3 regions of the Psychrosphaera sp. HA2-10 genome follow, and region 1 is predicted to be linked to each of the others. Evidence: predicted binding sites of a transcription regulator. Region 1 holds the regulator's gene; each other region holds the start of a gene.
The links. Region 1 encodes LexA, which represses DNA repair genes until DNA is damaged. Its sites were predicted from a motif close to TACTGTATNNNNATACAGTA; they were not measured.
Positions count from the first base shown of each region.

Region 2: the regulator LexA is predicted to act here: its motif matches at 1,865-1,884, upstream of dinB (DNA polymerase IV).
Region 3: the regulator LexA is predicted to act here: its motif matches at 3,425-3,444, upstream of recA (recombinase RecA).

Region 1 covers NZ_CM146341.1:2,840,647-2,846,210, reverse strand. The annotation lists gene ACZ1GV_RS12905 (potassium channel family protein) at 1-77, shown strand, start outside; gene tesB (acyl-CoA thioesterase II) at 86-958, shown strand; gene plsB (glycerol-3-phosphate 1-O-acyltransferase PlsB) at 1,126-3,561, opposite strand; gene lexA (transcriptional repressor LexA) at 3,704-4,321, shown strand; gene ACZ1GV_RS12885 (BLUF domain-containing protein) at 4,356-4,775, opposite strand; gene ACZ1GV_RS12880 (tetratricopeptide repeat protein) at 4,864-5,564, opposite strand, start outside.
Region 2 covers NZ_CM146341.1:382,752-388,315, reverse strand. The annotation lists gene ACZ1GV_RS01945 (M17 family metallopeptidase) at 1-682, opposite strand, end outside; gene dinB (DNA polymerase IV) at 760-1,827, opposite strand; gene nqrM ((Na+)-NQR maturation NqrM) at 2,004-2,216, opposite strand; gene ACZ1GV_RS01930 (FAD:protein FMN transferase) at 2,219-3,259, opposite strand; gene nqrF (NADH:ubiquinone reductase (Na(+)-transporting) subunit F) at 3,265-4,488, opposite strand; gene nqrE (NADH:ubiquinone reductase (Na(+)-transporting) subunit E) at 4,550-5,173, opposite strand; gene ACZ1GV_RS01915 (NADH:ubiquinone reductase (Na(+)-transporting) subunit D) at 5,178-5,564, opposite strand, start outside.
Region 3 covers NZ_CM146341.1:310,064-315,627, forward strand. The annotation lists gene ACZ1GV_RS01580 (hypothetical protein) at 1-169, shown strand, start outside; gene mutS (DNA mismatch repair protein MutS) at 171-2,786, opposite strand; gene ACZ1GV_RS01590 (CinA family protein) at 2,891-3,391, shown strand; gene recA (recombinase RecA) at 3,500-4,540, shown strand; gene ACZ1GV_RS01600 (hypothetical protein) at 4,675-5,564, opposite strand, start outside.

The sequences.
Region 1 (5,564 bases):
TCCACTACGTATCAAAACAACGTCTGATGGCGAATGAAATAAATTGGCAGGCTGCCTGTAAGCACGCCATAAATTAGGGTTATAAATGAGTAAAGTGTTAGAAGATTTATTAGGGCATTTAGCCCTAGAAAAAATTGAAGAAGGCCTATTTAGAGGGCAGAGCCAAAACCTTGGGTTTGGTCGAGTATTTGGTGGCCAAGTTATTGGGCAGGCATTGAGTGCAGCAAAAGAAACCGTCGAAGATAGGTTTGTACACTCATTTCATAGCTATTTTTTACGTCCAGGTGATGACAAAAAGCCGATTGTTTATGACGTTGAAAATATTCGTGATGGTCGCTCATTTAGCACCAGACGAGTAAGAGCTTTACAGTATGGTAAGCCAATCTTTTATATGACAGCGTCATTTCAAACTGAAGAGGTTGGTTACGAGCACAGCCCTGAAATGCCTAATGTTGCGGGTCCTGAAGGACTAAAATCCGAACACGAGTTTTTCCAAGAAAACATCGACAAAATACCCGGCACTTTGCGATCTATTATTGCAGGTGAAAAGCCAATCGAAATCCGCCATGTTCAAGTAAATGACCCGTTTGCGCCACAGAAAATGCCGGGGCGCCGTCAAGTCTGGATTAAGTCCAATGGCAGTCTACCGGATGATGAGCGTATTCATCGATATCTATTGGCTTATGCGTCTGACTTTAACTTTTTACCGACGGCACTATTCCCTCATGGTCGCAGTCACATACTGCCAGACATGCAAGTTGCTACGTTAGACCACTCAATGTGGTTTCATCGTCCGTTTAGAATGGATGATTGGATTTTGTTTGATATGGACAGTACTAGCGCTAGTGGCGGTCGTGGCCTAGTTAAAGGTCAGTTCTTTAATCAAAAAGGTGAGCTTATAGCCTCGGCGATGCAAGAAGGGGTTATTCGAGACTATAAAGCGTTTCCAAAAGATTAGTGAGTGACAACTTGGATCAACTAACTAAAACATGGGATTGCTGATAGTACCGTTGAGTATTATTAGAATTAGCATACAAAAAAGCCCCAGACTATTAATAGTCTGGGGCTTTTTATTAAACCGTAATAAGTTTAGCCAAACTTAAAAGCCGTTCTATTTAATAGTAATTAACCTAATGACTGCAATGATTGCAATATGTCAGATTCTAACAACGAGTTAATTTGATCTGCCGCTAACTTGCCATCATCAGTAAGGTGCATAAGGCCAGCTTCATCTGTATGCACATATTTTTGCTCTTTTAGACATGACACAAAGCTAGAGATGATTTTCTTATCAAAATATTCAGGTGCTTTAATGTCATGCAGAGTTAATAGTCGTTTAGCAAGCTTCAAACAATCGCTTTCTAGCTCGCCACGTTGAATACCGTGAACTTGTTGTATACGGTTGAACGTTAATGCATAGCGCTGCAACGTATCTTTCATTATTTTGGCTAATAAACTCAGCTGCAAACTACCCATAGAAGAACGGTTTTTAATCGAAATAAAGTCGTCTTTCGTTTCTATAATATCGTTGTCAGTAAAGTAATTTAGTGTTTTCTCTACGTATCCATCAACATCGCTGGTGGTAATAAACATCTCGTTTTTTAATAACGGTAAAATATGTTTAACCTTCTGCTGAATCAATTCTCGAGTCGTTTTTCCGGCGTGAGTAAGCTCTGCAGCAACAATAGCAGCGATCGCAAATAGATGAACAACGTTATTGCGATAGTAACTCATCAATATCGCATTTTTATTATCTAACTTAATAATAGTGCCGTACTCATCACTGTCCGAGTCTACTTTTTCTAATAAAATAGCTTCATCAATTATCTCTGATGCTGACTCGCTTGGCGTTTTAACTAAGTTTGAGTACGGAACTGATGTTTGTAGGCCAATATAAAATTCAATTAACGACTCCATTTCAACACGAGGAAGCGCATGGCTGTCCGAGGTTAACAGTGCTAACGCCGACAAATTAACCGTATTTAATACAGCCGCATCATTAATCGAGCCCATGACTTTATTTGCCGTATGATTGACCACAGGTGTTAACCAAGTAGGTTTAACTACATCTGTTGGGTTGATAAGTGATCGCCACTCTGGAGCCTGATCATTTAAAATTTCATTTAGACTGATAGGTTCACCAAAGTTTACATCACCGTGTCCGTAGTTCTTAAGGTTCTTTAAGGCTTTAAAAATACCAAAAATAGACTCACTTTCTTTGCTTTTACCTTTAAGTTCGCTTAGATACGTATTTACTTCCATGACATGTTCATAACCGATATACACCGGAACTAAAGTGATAGGGCGATCAACACCACGAAGCATAGACTGAATCGTCATCGCTAACATACCGGTTTTAGGTGACAACAAGCGTCCAGTTCTAGAGCGACCGCCTTCTGTGTAGTATTTAACCGGATAACCCTTGATAAAGAGTTGTGAAAGATACTCACGGAAAACCGCCGAATATAATTTGTTGCCTTTAAAGCTGCGTCGTAAAAAGAAAGCGCCAGCTTTTCTAAAAATAGGGCCTGCAGGCCAGAAGTTCAGATTGATACCAGCGGCAATATGCGGTGGCACAAGACCTTCATGATAAATAACATAAGTAAGTAACAGGTAATCCATATGGCTGCGGTGACAAGGCACATATACAATCTCATGGCCTTTTTGCGCCAAATCTCTTAACTTGTCGGCATTGTGGACACGAATACCATTATATATTTTGTTCCAAACCCAAGTTAAAACGCGAGAGCCCATACGAATATAATTTTCGTTGTAATCACCTGCGATTTCTTCCAGTAGTTTTTTAGCATTAGCTTTGGCTTCATTTAGAGAAATGTCTTTATCTTCCATTTCCTCCTGTAACGCTTTTTTTAATGCAGGGCTAGCCAACATACTATTAAAAAAGGCTTGGCGAGCCATTACTTTTGGGCCTGTTGCTACAATTCGCTGGCGCTCAAAGTGAATTCGCGCCACGCGTAATAGCTTATGAGCAGTATCTTCAGACGTACCAAAGTCGTTAACCATTTTTTGTAGAGATACCGGTTTACTAATACGAATAAAGCTATGACGACCATATAAAAGAACGATCATCATTTTTCTAAATGGAGTGGTTTGTAATTTTTGCGTAATGATATCCATTAAGCGCGTTTTACGATTGCTGTTTTTCACCGTGCCAGGGTTTCTTCCCCAACAAATCATTACCGGGACAAACTGTATATCTTGTCCAGTGCGCTCAACCAACTCAAGCATTGCCTGACCGGTTTTTAAAGCGCGTCTAGCATGGTGTTTCTCATTCATGAAAATAGAGTCAACGGGCTTTACACCAATAGTGCGTTTTACTGACTCACCTTCAATGTCGATTTTACCAAATGGTGAAGGTAGGTTAAGGCGTTTAGCCGCTTGTTTTAAGGCTAACTTATCCGTGTATGAGTTAGTCATAAGGACATAAGAAATCGGTTTGTTTGAATCAATACCGTTCTCGGTATTTTTCTCGTCTGTGACTAGTTGTGTACGGATAAACGGACGAGTTAACCAATACATCAATACATTTAAAATGGACATAAAAACCTTAATACAAAAATGAAAGCAACAGGGGATTTTAACAAAGGTTAACTAAAATCCCACCATTCTTATTAATTTTATGTTGCACAACCAGAATGCCTGTATATACTGACAGTTATGTTACTGTATGGAAAAACAGATGATGCGCCCACTTACTGCAAGACAATCAGAGATTTTAGATTTAATTAGAGACTCAATCACCTCAACAGGAATGCCACCTACACGAGCGGAAATTGCTAAAACCTTAGGATTTAAATCAGCCAATGCTGCTGAGGATCACCTAAAGGCATTAGCAAAAAAAGGCTTTATCGAAATGCTACCAGGCACCTCTCGCGGGATTCGATTAACTGAAGAAGTGGCAAACGACGATATTGGTTTGCCATTAGTTGGTAAAGTAGCGGCCGGGTCTCCTATTCTAGCCATGGAGCATGTTGATCGTCATGTAAACATAGACCCAGCGATGTTTTCGCCAATGGCTGACTTTTTGCTCAAAGTTGAAGGCGAGAGCATGAAAGATATCGGTATTTTAGACGGTGACTTATTGGCGGTTCATAAAACGCAAACCGCTCGTGATGGCCAGGTTGTTGTAGCAAGAGTTGAAGAGGATGTAACGGTTAAACGACTGGAGCGCAAAGGTAGCCAAGTAATTCTTCATGCCGAAAACCCAGAGTTTGACCCAATCAAAGTAGACTTAAACTATCAAGACTTTGCCATTGAAGGCTTGGCGGTAGGCGTGATCAGAAACTCATCTTTGATGTAACCGACCAGATTAATTTATTTAAGAGTTGTTAAAATCAACTTATTTTAGAAAACTCTTTTAATAGCCTGATGGGCGGTGACATGCCGTCCACTAGTTTATCCTCATCAATTGCATCAAGTATATCTTTTATAATTTGAAGATTTTTAGGCTTCTCGCAATCCAGATTCATCATGTTCATTGACCAACGACTAAATAATCTGAAGCTTGCTGGTTCAAAGTAAACTTTTTTAACTTTGTGATGCCTATCGTCGAGCTGTATTTTTTTGTACAAACTCAAAATGACCTTCATATCCCCTTCTAAAACTTGGAGAAAAACGCCACCGTTGTAAATTAAGTTTCCTGTCACATCTAAGTTTGTATTGTTACTTTTTGCTTTTGTTAATAATTGACTTAATTTCTCGTCACTAAAGGCTTCTGTTGCTCTGCTAATATAGACTAATTGATAAAGGTTCATTACTTCGAATCCTATGCATTGGCGTTGTCATAAGCATAGTTAAAAACAAGCAATGTCGCCGATAAATTGTCGAAGTAATTATTATCGTTTAGCTATTGGTTCTGGGATTGTGATTTGAGGCTAATTGCTCGCTAGTCGACTTCTCTTTTTCTACAAACTTAAGCCATTGAGTTGCCATTTTTTGAACATTTTTATATTCCGCTGCCATATTTAATGCGTCGATGGCAGCTTCAAATTCTTTTAAGTTAAAGTGAGCCATACCAAGGGCGAGATATAAATTCCCGGGATTTGATAGTTGACCGCGCTGTTCTGCTTCAAATGCAGCACTGATCACTTCCCTATACTTTCCTTGTTGAAGCCTAATTTCTGCTATTTGCTGGTGGGCGATACCAGTATCTTCTAACGCAGATAGTACTTCTAAAGTCTCAACGGCTTTGTCGTATTCTTTAGCGGTTAACCATGCTTGTGATAAAAACTTAACGTTTTTTACGTTTTTGGTTAATACATTTTGTTCAATTCCCTGCTGCATCACCATCGCTGCTTTGTACGGTAAGCCATTAAAGTAATATATTTGAGCAAGATTTCTAAAGTCAGATTGGTTAGAAATATAACCCTGCTGATAAGCCGCTTCTAATACGGCTAGTTGTTTATCTTCAGCGCCAATCTCACCGTACATTCCAGCTAACTGTACCCAATATTCAGGTTTGTTAAAACGGCGCACCATTTCTTCTAAAATTGAGGCTACTTTTTTTGGCTGTTTTAATTCGAAATAGGCGGCACGTTGCAGTA
Region 2 (5,564 bases), 620 kb from region 1:
TGGCAACAGACCATAATAGAGGGAACTCAGACTCTAACGTTTTCATATCGTCGATGATGGATACGCTAACCTTCGAGTTTTTAAACGTGTCACTACAATATTCAGCAAAGCGCGGCGGGGCCATGCGCTCAGGTTCTGTTCCGCATAGGTCTCGAGCTACATATTGACCACTTGCAATAGCAGCGGCTTCTGCTGCATCTATATTATCGCCAACAAGGCCCATGAGACTAACAGGCTCAATACTGTCGCCTAATGCTTCTCTGGCTTCTAAAGGTTGCCAAAAGGCCTGGCAAAATCCCAAATAAGACACAGCAGTTGCGTTTTGGTATTTGATGTCATCATTACCCAATACGACTAATAATGGTTTTACTGAGCCCATCGCTAATAAAGATTTAGCTGCCGACTTTGCAGCATCAAAATAGCGACGAACATCGTCAAAGTATCGATTTAACGGACCTGTAGGTGCAAGAATGACACGACGCTGTGCAACTAAATCAGAAACAAAACTAACCTCTGATTTGTTTACGCGTTTATCTACTTCGGCGAGTTTATTAATTTCTATGAGTAAATCGTCTGGTAAACCTGAATCGAACGTTTGACCTACAATAATCAATGCGTCCCAGTTTGCATCACTAAGAGCAGTATTAATATTTGAAATAACTAAAGGAGTTGGGTGGGCCATAAAAATCTCTCTAAATTTATAATGTTAGTAAACAAAACTGTGAATACAACTTGTTAGCAATAATACGTAAGTTAATATTAAAAACCTAAGTCTAATTGATGTTTTTCATCTTCTTGGTCCGACAAGCCAACGTGTACGCCAAGCAATCGAACCGACTTACCGTTACCTCTTTCCAACGCCTCGGACAGTAACTGTCTCAAAATACTTTCATCTATTCTTTCGTATTTTTGCTCTTTGGTGGTTTGTTGAAAATCACTAAACTTAACTTTCACACCTAACTTAGTTAACTTTCTGTTTACTATTTTGTTTTCGCAGCGCTTCGTTAGCTCTGGAAGTAGTTTTACGGAGAGCAAATTAAATAGGATCTCTATATCTGAAATGTCTTGATCAAAGGTTCGTTCAACACCGATAGATTTTCTGACCCTTGATACTTCAACTTCTCGATTATCTATTCCTTGGCAACGATTCCAAAGCACATGTCCGTATTTACCAAAATGTTGGCTAAGAAAACTCTCGTTACTGTTTTGAATATCAACGCCCAGATTCAGCCCGAGCTGATTGAGTTTCTCAGCCGTCACTTTCCCTACCCCTGGGATCTTTTTTAAAGGCATTGTTTTTATAAAGGGTAGTACTTCAGATGGCGTAATCGTGAATTGACCGTTGGGTTTGTTTTGGTCAGAGGCGATTTTCGCTAGAAATTTTATTGGTGCTATACCTGCCGACGCTGTTAAACCTGTAGCGTCATAAATTTCTTGGCGAATTTGTTCAGCAATTAACGTCGCAGAACCACGATGAAGTGAACAATCCGTTACATCTAAATAAGCCTCATCTAACGACAGGGGTTCAATTTTATCGGTAAAACGTTTAAATACCTGTCGTATTGTTTGGCTAACTTCTTGATATACGGCCATGCGTCCGGGGACAACAATTAAATTTGGACATTTTTTTAAAGCCAAAGAGGTTGGCATAGCAGAACTAACACCGAACTGACGTGCGATATAGTTACATGTAGACAATACACCACGACGATCAGAACGACCGCCGACCGCAACAGCCTTACCTTGCAACTCTGGGTTGTCACGAATTTCAACTGATACATAAAAGGCGTCCATATCAACATGGATTATCTTTTTTTGTTTACTCATTAACCTCACCCTTCGACAAGGGAATCACAGCCAAACAAACTGTATATAAAAACAGTACCTTTAGCAACATAAAGATAAGTTCTAATGCACTACGATTTTATTTCTGAGTAACTGAGGGTGTGACGCACAAAAAAAGGGCAAACGCCCTTTTTGTATTTAATGATTCTATCAGATGGTTACAGTATTTGATCCTGCTTCCAGCGTTCTTCTTTTGCTAATCGCTCTTTTCGTCTGTCGCAAGGATTATCACAATTGCAGGCCTTATCTATACCTAACGCGCCCAATCCCCCACAGCTTCCCGCTAAGGTTTTCTTTTGCAGAATATACCCGATCGACATCGCAACGAAAACAATGAGTAATAAACCAAGAGTTAATAAGAATACTTGCATGATTAGCCCTTTTTCTGTGGAAATAATGTTTCGAATTTGCTCGACATTATGCCATTAAAGTCATCGTCTGTTTTTACAATTAAATAAACAGCCAAATTATTCGCTTCTGCGTATTCCATAGCCTTTACTGGTCCCATCACATTCAGCATAGTTGCAGCTGCATCCGCTGTCATTGCTGACTTATGTAACACAGTGACTGACACCAGTTTATGAGTGATTGGCTTCCCTGACGTTGGATCAATGGTATGAGAATAACGTATGCCATCTTGCTCGAAGTAATTTCTATAATCGCCTGATGTTGCCATTGCTAAGTTTTCAGGACGAATAATAAGTTGCACTTGACGACTATCGCTAACCGGCTTCTCGATGGCCACTGCCCATTTATCGCCGTTAGGTTTAGCACCAGAGATTCGCATTTCGCCACCTACCTCTACAAGATAGTTAAAAATACCAATACTCTCTAAAGCGTTTGCCACTTGATCAACACCAAAGCCTTTGGCTATCGAGGAAAAGTCGATATACAAATTGTCGTGTTTTTTAGTAACAGCATTTCCGGACACTTCAATTAAGTCCATACCGACCCAATCGCGAACATTGGCAATTTCTGCGTCGCTAGGTCGTTTTAATACTCGTCCATCAGGGCCAAACCCCCACAAATTAACAAGCGGACCTACTGTTGGATCAAAAGCACCATCACTGTCGTTAAACAAGCGTTTTGATTCATTTAGTACAGTAATTGTTTCCGGCGACAATATCCGCGTTTCTCCCGCTTTAGCCTGATTAAATAGGCTAAGCTCAGAGTCGCTTATATAAGTCGACATAAGTGTATTCACTTGCTCTAACTCAGCGCTTACCAACTCATAAAGATTATACTGCGAAAGTTGCTCTGCCGATGGATAAAGCTTGATGTTAAAGGTTGTACCCATAGTTTTACCTTGCAGTAAAACGGGTTGCGCTTGGTCACTATTTTGCTTTGGAAAAAAAAGCAAAATGGCCAGCCCGATAAGGGCCAGCCATGTTAATACGACTTGTTTACGAGTCACGTCTACTAACCACCGAAGTCATCAAGTAGGATGTTTTCGTCTTCAACGCCTAAGTCTTTAAGCAAGTTGATTACGGCCGCGTTCATCACTGGAGGACCACACATGTAGAACTCACAGTCTTCTGGCGCTTCATGATCTTTTAAGTAGTTTTCATAAAGTACGTTGTGGATGAAGCCCGTATAACCTTCCCAATTATCTTCAGGTTGAGGATCAGACAGCGCAACATGCCATTCAAAGTTTTCATTCTCTGCTGCTAACTCATCAAAGTCTTCAACATAGAACATTTCACGCTTTGAGCGTGCGCCATACCAGAAACTAATTTTACGCTTAGAATTTAATCGACGTAATTGGTCGAAAATGTGCGAGCGCATTGGAGCCATACCAGCACCACCGCCAACAAATACCATTTCAGCTTCAGTTTCTTTAGCAAAGAACTCACCAAATGGACCAGAAATTGTAACTTTATCACCCGCTTTTAAGCTCCAAATATATGAAGACATTTTACCAGCCGGTAACGACAGGTTATTAGGCGGAGGAGAAGCTACACGGACGTTAAGCATAATGATGCCTTCTTCTTCTGGGTAGTTAGCCATTGAGTAGGCACGAATAGTTTCTTCGTCTACTTTTGATTCAATGCTAAAGAAGTTAAAGCGTTCCCAGTCCGGACGGTATTCGTCTGGTACATCAAAATCTGAGTACTTAACATGATGTGGAGGAGCAGAAATTTGGATATAACCACCCGCACGGAAAGGCACGCTTTCACCGTCTGGAATAGCTAATTTAAGCTCTTTAATGAAAGTTGCTTTGTTATCATTAGAAATAACTTCACATTCCCACTGCTTAACACCAAAAATCTCAGGCTCTAATTCAATTTCCATGTCTTGTTTAACAGCAACCTGACATGACAAACGACAACCTTCTTTTGCTTCACGCTTAGTAATGTGACCTTCTTCAGTAGGTAGAATATCGCCACCACCTGAATGTACGTGTACACGACACTGACCACATGTACCACCACCACCACACGCTGATGGAATAAATATGCCTTTATCAGCAAGGACGTTTAATAGCTTACCGCCTGCTGATGCAACAACTGACTTTTCTTCGTCATCGTTGATTAATATTTTGACGTCGCCGGTAGATACTAGTTTTGATTTAGCAAATAAAATTACCATAACCAAAAGTAGAACTATAACGGTAAACATCGATACGCCGAGAACTATTTCCATCGACCTGTCCTTTAATTCTTATCTAAGGGTTTGCAGCCGAGACCACAAACCGACATTAACCTTACAGAGAGATACCACCAAACGACAAGAAGCCAAACGCCATCAAGCCTGTAGTAATAAATGTAATACCTAGACCACGCAGACCTGCTGGTACGTCTGAATATTTCATCTTCTCGCGAATACCCGCCAACAATACAATTGCTAACGCCCAACCGATACCAGAGCCGATACCGTAAACCACACTTTCAGGTAAGTTTAAGTTTTTTGAAACCATGAAAGATACAGAACCAAATATTGCACAGTTAACTGTAATTAATGGTAAGAAAATACCTAACGCGTTATATAACGGCGGGAAGTACTTATCTAAAATCATTTCTAGAATTTGTACTAACGCTGCAATAACACCAATGAAGGTGATAAAGCTTAGGAAGCTTAAGTCTACTGACTCAGCTGGATCTGTAATGCCTAAAACACCATCTAATGCACCAGGTGCAAGGATGCCTTGATAAATAATTTGGTTAACAGGTACTGAAATACCTAAAACCACAACTACTGCAACACCAAGACCCATCGCTGTGCTTACTTTCTTTGATACCGCTAAGAAAGTACACATACCCAAAAAGAAGGATAAAGCGATGTTCTCAATGAAGATAGTTTTTACAAATAAGCTTAAGTAATGTTCCATCAGATTAATCCTTCTCTACTTGCTCTGGCTTCCACTGACGGATAGCCCAAATGATCAAACCAATGATGAAGAACGAGCTAAATGGAAGAACTAATAAACCATTTGCTTGATACCAACCACCATTCTGAACTAGAGGAAGAATCTCGACACCAAATACGGTACCAAAACCTAATAGTTCACGGAAAAATGCAACTGTCATTAGAATGAAACCGTAACCAAGACCGTTACCAATACCATCCATGAAGCTTACACCTGGCTTTTCTTTCATTGCAAAAGCTTCTGCACGACCCATAACAATACAGTTAGTAATGATTAGGCCAACGAATACTGAAAGCTCTTTTGAAAGCTGATAAGAGAATGCTTTTAACACTTGGTCAACTACGATAACTAA
Region 3 (5,564 bases), 540 kb from region 1:
ATTTTATGAGTCGCTACCATTATTTATAATGTTTCAAAATAACGATAAAGGTCGATGGTTAAAGATGATGTATGATGATGGTATTGAGCAGGCGAGTAGAAAGAATATGTTATCCAAGCATTTCATATCCCTTGAAGACTATAAAAATGCTCGGATAAAACCTAATTAATTTAGCTAACCATATTCTTTAATTGATTAAGTAAATCCCATGCCTGTCTTGGCGAAAGTTCATCAAGGTCAGTACTAGCAATAATGTCCGCGGCTTGTAATTTAGACATTTCTAACAACGACATTGCAGGTAATGCTGAGTTATTGGCAGTTGCATTGCTTAGGCTATCGCTACGGCTTTTAGGCAGCTCGCCGAGGGACTCTAATTGGACTAGTTTTTGTTTCGCAAAACTCAACACTTCTTGTGGTAAGCCCGCTAGTTTTGCTACCTGAATACCGAAACTCTTACTTGCTGCACCGTCTTGTACGGCGTGCATAAAAATAATGTCATCCTGATGCTCTTGAGCATTAAGATGAACATTAACTACACCGTCTAGTGTATGGGCAAATTCGGTTAGTTCAAAATAATGAGTCGCAAAAAGCGTCAGAGAACGAAGTTTTGTTGCAAGATACTCAGCACTTGCCCAAGCTAAGCTTAAGCCATCATATGTACTTGTTCCTCTTCCTATCTCATCCATTAAAACTAATGAGTTTGGAGTGGCATTGTGCATAATGTTTGCTGTTTCTGTCATTTCAACCATGAATGTAGAGCGACCAGATGCCAAATCATCGGATGCACCGATTCGAGTAAATATCTTATCAATCTCACCAATCTCAGCCTGCTTTGCTGGTACAAATGAGCCAATATTTGCCATTAACGTAATTAACGCAATCTGACGCATATACGTCGACTTACCACCCATGTTTGGCCCTGTTATGATTGCTAAACGACGCTCATCGCACAAATCAACAGGGTTTGAGATAAATGGTTCTGACATGACTTGTTCAACAACAGGATGACGACCTTCAGTAATATTTATAACTCGGCCATGAACTAAGGTTGGTTTATTGTAATTTAGTGACTCCGCACGTTCCGCAAAGTTACACAACACATCTAACTGCGCGATTGCTTCGGCGGTATGTTGTAGTGGTTGAATCACTTCAATTAAAGAAGTGAGAAGTTCATCATACAATTTCTTCTCAAGAGCTAGCGAACGGCTTTGGCTCGTTAACACTTTTTCTTCATGTTCTTTTAACTCAGGAACAATATAGCGTTCATTATTTTTTAGCGTTTGACGCCTAATATAATGGTCAGGTACCTGCGCCGAGTTTGCTTTGCTGACGTCGATGTAAAAACCGTGTACTCGGTTATAACCGACTTTTAACGTTGCTATACCAGTTTGTTCGCGCTCTCTAGCTTCAAGCTCTTCAACAAATCGAGTAGCGCCTGCACTTAGCTCTCTTAGCTCATCAAGCTCTGGGTTAAACCCTTCACGTATGACTCCACCGTCTCGGATTAAAACAGGCGGGTTTTCAATAATTGCATCATTTAATAACTTCGCAATAGTTGGTAAATCTTCTACTTGATGGATTAATGCAGTAATGCGACTGGCGTTTACAGACTTTATACAAGATTTCAGTAAGGGAATTACTGCTAATGAATTTCTTAAACGCGCTAAATCTCGAGGTCTTGCAGACCTTAAGGCAAGCCGAGCGACAATTCGTTCAATATCACCAATTTGTTTTAAATAGCTTTGTGCTTCTTCAAAAAAACCATCTTGCATCAAAGCATCTACTGCATCTAAACGCGCGGAGACCTCAAGTTGCTCGCGACTTGGCATATGGATCCAACGTTTTAATAACCGGGATCCCATGGGCGTTGATGTTTTATCAATTACACTGGCTAACGTGTTGTCGTTACCACCAGATAAATTATGAGTTAACTCTAAGTTTTTACGAGTAGCCGAATCGATCAAAATAGTAGTGTGTAATGACTCGATAGTAATGTTACGAATGTGAGGCAATGCAGTACGCTGGGTATCTTTTACATATTGCATTAAGCAACCTGCAGCTGATAAACCGGCTGAATAATTTACAACTCCAAAGCCAGTTAGCTCTTTAGTATTAAACTGTTGGTTCAAAACACGATGGGCACTTTGCAGATCAAACTCCCAATCAGGTCTTCGGCGAGCGCCTTTATCTCGATCTATAACAGAAGTATGTGAAAACGATTCTGGGTAGAGCAGTTCGGCTGGCGATATTCTGGTTAACGTTGCTTGTAAGTCAGTAAGTTGTTCAAACTCATTGAGCAAGAATCGGCCACTATTTATGTCTAAATATGCAAGTCCAAACAGCACTCCTGTTTTGCTACTTTTCTCGAATACAGCTGCAATTAAATTGTCTTGTCGGTCAGGTAACAAGTTTTCATCAGTTACCGTTCCAGGTGTAACTATCCTAACTACTTTACGATCAACCGGGCCTTTACTCGTCGCCGGATCACCCACTTGTTCACATATTGCAACTGACTGCCCCATTTGCACCAGTCTTGAAAGATAGTTATCTACCGCATGATAAGGTACACCAGCCATAGGGATGGGTTGACCATGTGCTGTGCCTCGCTTTGTAAGTGATATATCTAAGAGTTCAGAGGCGCGCTTAGCATCATCAAAGAACAACTCATAAAAGTCGCCCATTCGATAAAATAAAAGCACATTCTGATGGTCTTTTTTCAGTTTTAAAAATTGCTGCATCATTGGCGTTTGAGCAGAAATGCTTGCATCGCTGTATAAATCTATCATTACAAAGTATGGACTGACGGTTGACTGTTAATATCGTATATTGTCACAGATCAGTTAACGAGTGTCTTGTAAAAATTGACTTTAGCGCTTTGAGGAATAAAAAAATGAACAGCTTTACCAACGCTCGACGTTTGCTAGCAGAGCATTTATTAAAAAACGGCTGGACCATAACTACGGCTGAGTCATGCACTGCTGGTGGAATATCGGCAGCAATTACAGATTTAGCAGGTAGCTCGGATTATTTTAATGAGGCTTATGTCACTTATAGCAATGAGGCCAAACAGCGTTTATTAGGCGTAAGTAAAAATACCTTAGATACTTTTGGGGCTGTATCTGAAGAAACAGTTGTAGAGATGGCAACTGGTGCCGTAAAAGCAGCAGATGCAAATATAGCAATATCGGTAAGTGGTATAGCTGGACCTGGTGGCGGTACAGAATCTAAACCAGTTGGAACAGTTTGGTTTGCATTTGCTGTGACTGCTACTAAAAATAATACAGATATTACTGTGCACACTACCAAACAACTGTTCGATGGCGATCGACATGCAATTAGAAATAAAGCTGTTGAATTTTCTATAAATCAATTGGTTACGATTTTATTTTAAAAATAATCTAAAAAAAATTCTATACAGTATTGATACTGTTTAATTATACAGTATACTCATTCCATAAATTTTGGTGGAAGCCCAAACAAAGTCATTCCGGAGAGTTAAATGGACGCAAATAAAGAAAAGGCACTTGGTGCAGCGTTGCAACAAATTGAACGCCAATTTGGTAAAGGTTCAATTATGAAGCTAGGCGACAGCAAGGCGCTAGATATAGAGTCAGTGAGCACAGGCTCGCTAGGTTTAGATATTGCATTAGGCATAGGCGGATTGCCGTGTGGTCGTATCATCGAAATTTACGGCCCTGAATCTTCGGGTAAAACAACTCTAACGTTACAGGTCATTGCACAAGCTCAGAAACAAGGTAAAACTTGTGCTTTCGTTGATGCTGAGCACGCACTTGACCCAATATATGCAGCCGCATTAGGTGTTAACGTAGATGAGCTATTAGTTTCTCAGCCAGATACAGGTGAGCAAGCCTTAGAAATTACCGATATGTTAGTTCGTTCAGGTGCAGTAGACGTTCTTATTGTCGACTCTGTAGCCGCGTTAACGCCAAAAGCTGAAATCGAAGGTGACATGGGTGACTCGCACATGGGTCTACAAGCTCGTTTAATGTCTCAAGCTCTTCGTAAACTAACAGGTAATATTAAGCGTTCAAACACACTGTGTATTTTCATTAACCAAATTCGTATGAAAATTGGTGTTATGTTTGGTAATCCAGAAACCACTACTGGTGGTAATGCGTTAAAATTCTACGCATCAGTTCGATTAGATATTCGTCGTATTGGTTCGGTTAAAGAAGGCGACGAAATTATTGGTAACGAAACTCGGGTTAAAGTTGTTAAAAACAAGGTTGCACCTCCGTTTAAACAAGCTGAATTTATTATCATGTATGGCAAAGGTATCTCTAAAGAAGGTGAACTTATTGATCTTGGCGTTAAAAATAACGTGGTTGATAAAGCAGGTGCTTGGTATGCATACAACGGCAGCAAAATTGGCCAAGGTAAAGCAAACTGTATTAAGTTCTTAAAAGAAAATACCGATATTGCGGAAGAAATTGAAACAAAATTAAGAGATATGTTGTTGTTACAAGCAACAATAAAAGATGAAGAACCAGAAGATAAAGACGCGACCTTAGAAGGTTAGTTCTTAGTTTTTCATTTAGTAAGATTGACCCTGTTAAAGTCGCCTCAGTTCAAGGCGGCTTTTTTTATGGAAATAAAAATTAGTATTAATTAACCACTATTTACGACTAACGGCACATAACAATGTGACACTGACTAAAAACGATACTGCGCGGTTAACGCAAAAGACTTCTGTGTGTGTTTAGGTGTCCAGTTCAGCCAAAGTGTTCTGTTTGTATTATTACTAGTTGTAATGGTTAGCTCTGTTCCTAGCTGCCAATTATCGTTGTATTCATAACGATAACTTAACGTTACGCTTTTGCCGGCGCTACTATTTGGATCAAACTCGTTCTTATCTGTGTCTATCACTCTAAAAGCGTCATGACGAATCGAATATCTATGTTGTGCGAGTTTATAATTTAGCATGACGTACCACGCTTCAAAGTCATTAAAAACGCCGTTTTCAACATCGCCCATTTTGGTTTTACCAGTCATTATTTGCGCAAGAAGTCTAAACTCACGATTAAACTTATGTAGCAAAGCCAACGAGAAAAATTGTGTATCCCAACCATATTGCATATCTGACTCAATAGATAATGGGTCTGCATTGTTATCGTAATAATAAGCACGGAGATCAGTTTTTCTTTGGTACTGAACGTGAAGACCAGCGTAATAACCTATTCTATGATCAGTTTCGTCATTAATGTCGACGTAGGTTGGGTTGGGTGCCTCAATAGGTTGAAATTGAAAGTAATTGGCAAAGCGAACTTTCTCCCCGATAAGTGATTGACGGCTATGTATGGCCCAGCCACGCCAAGCTAATAGCGATGCTATGCCGTCATTTTGAACGTAGGCAGATACCACACCGGTAAATGTAAAATTACTGTTGTGTGCTCGACCAGGTCGCTTTACTTGCCACTCTATACCTAAAGGTCTTACTTCTTCTGCAACCCAGCTATTGATCGACGAAAAATTAAAGGTATAAGGACTAGTCCAGCCAATGTCTGAATTCTCTAACGAAAATTGTGGATAAAAGTAACCAAGCT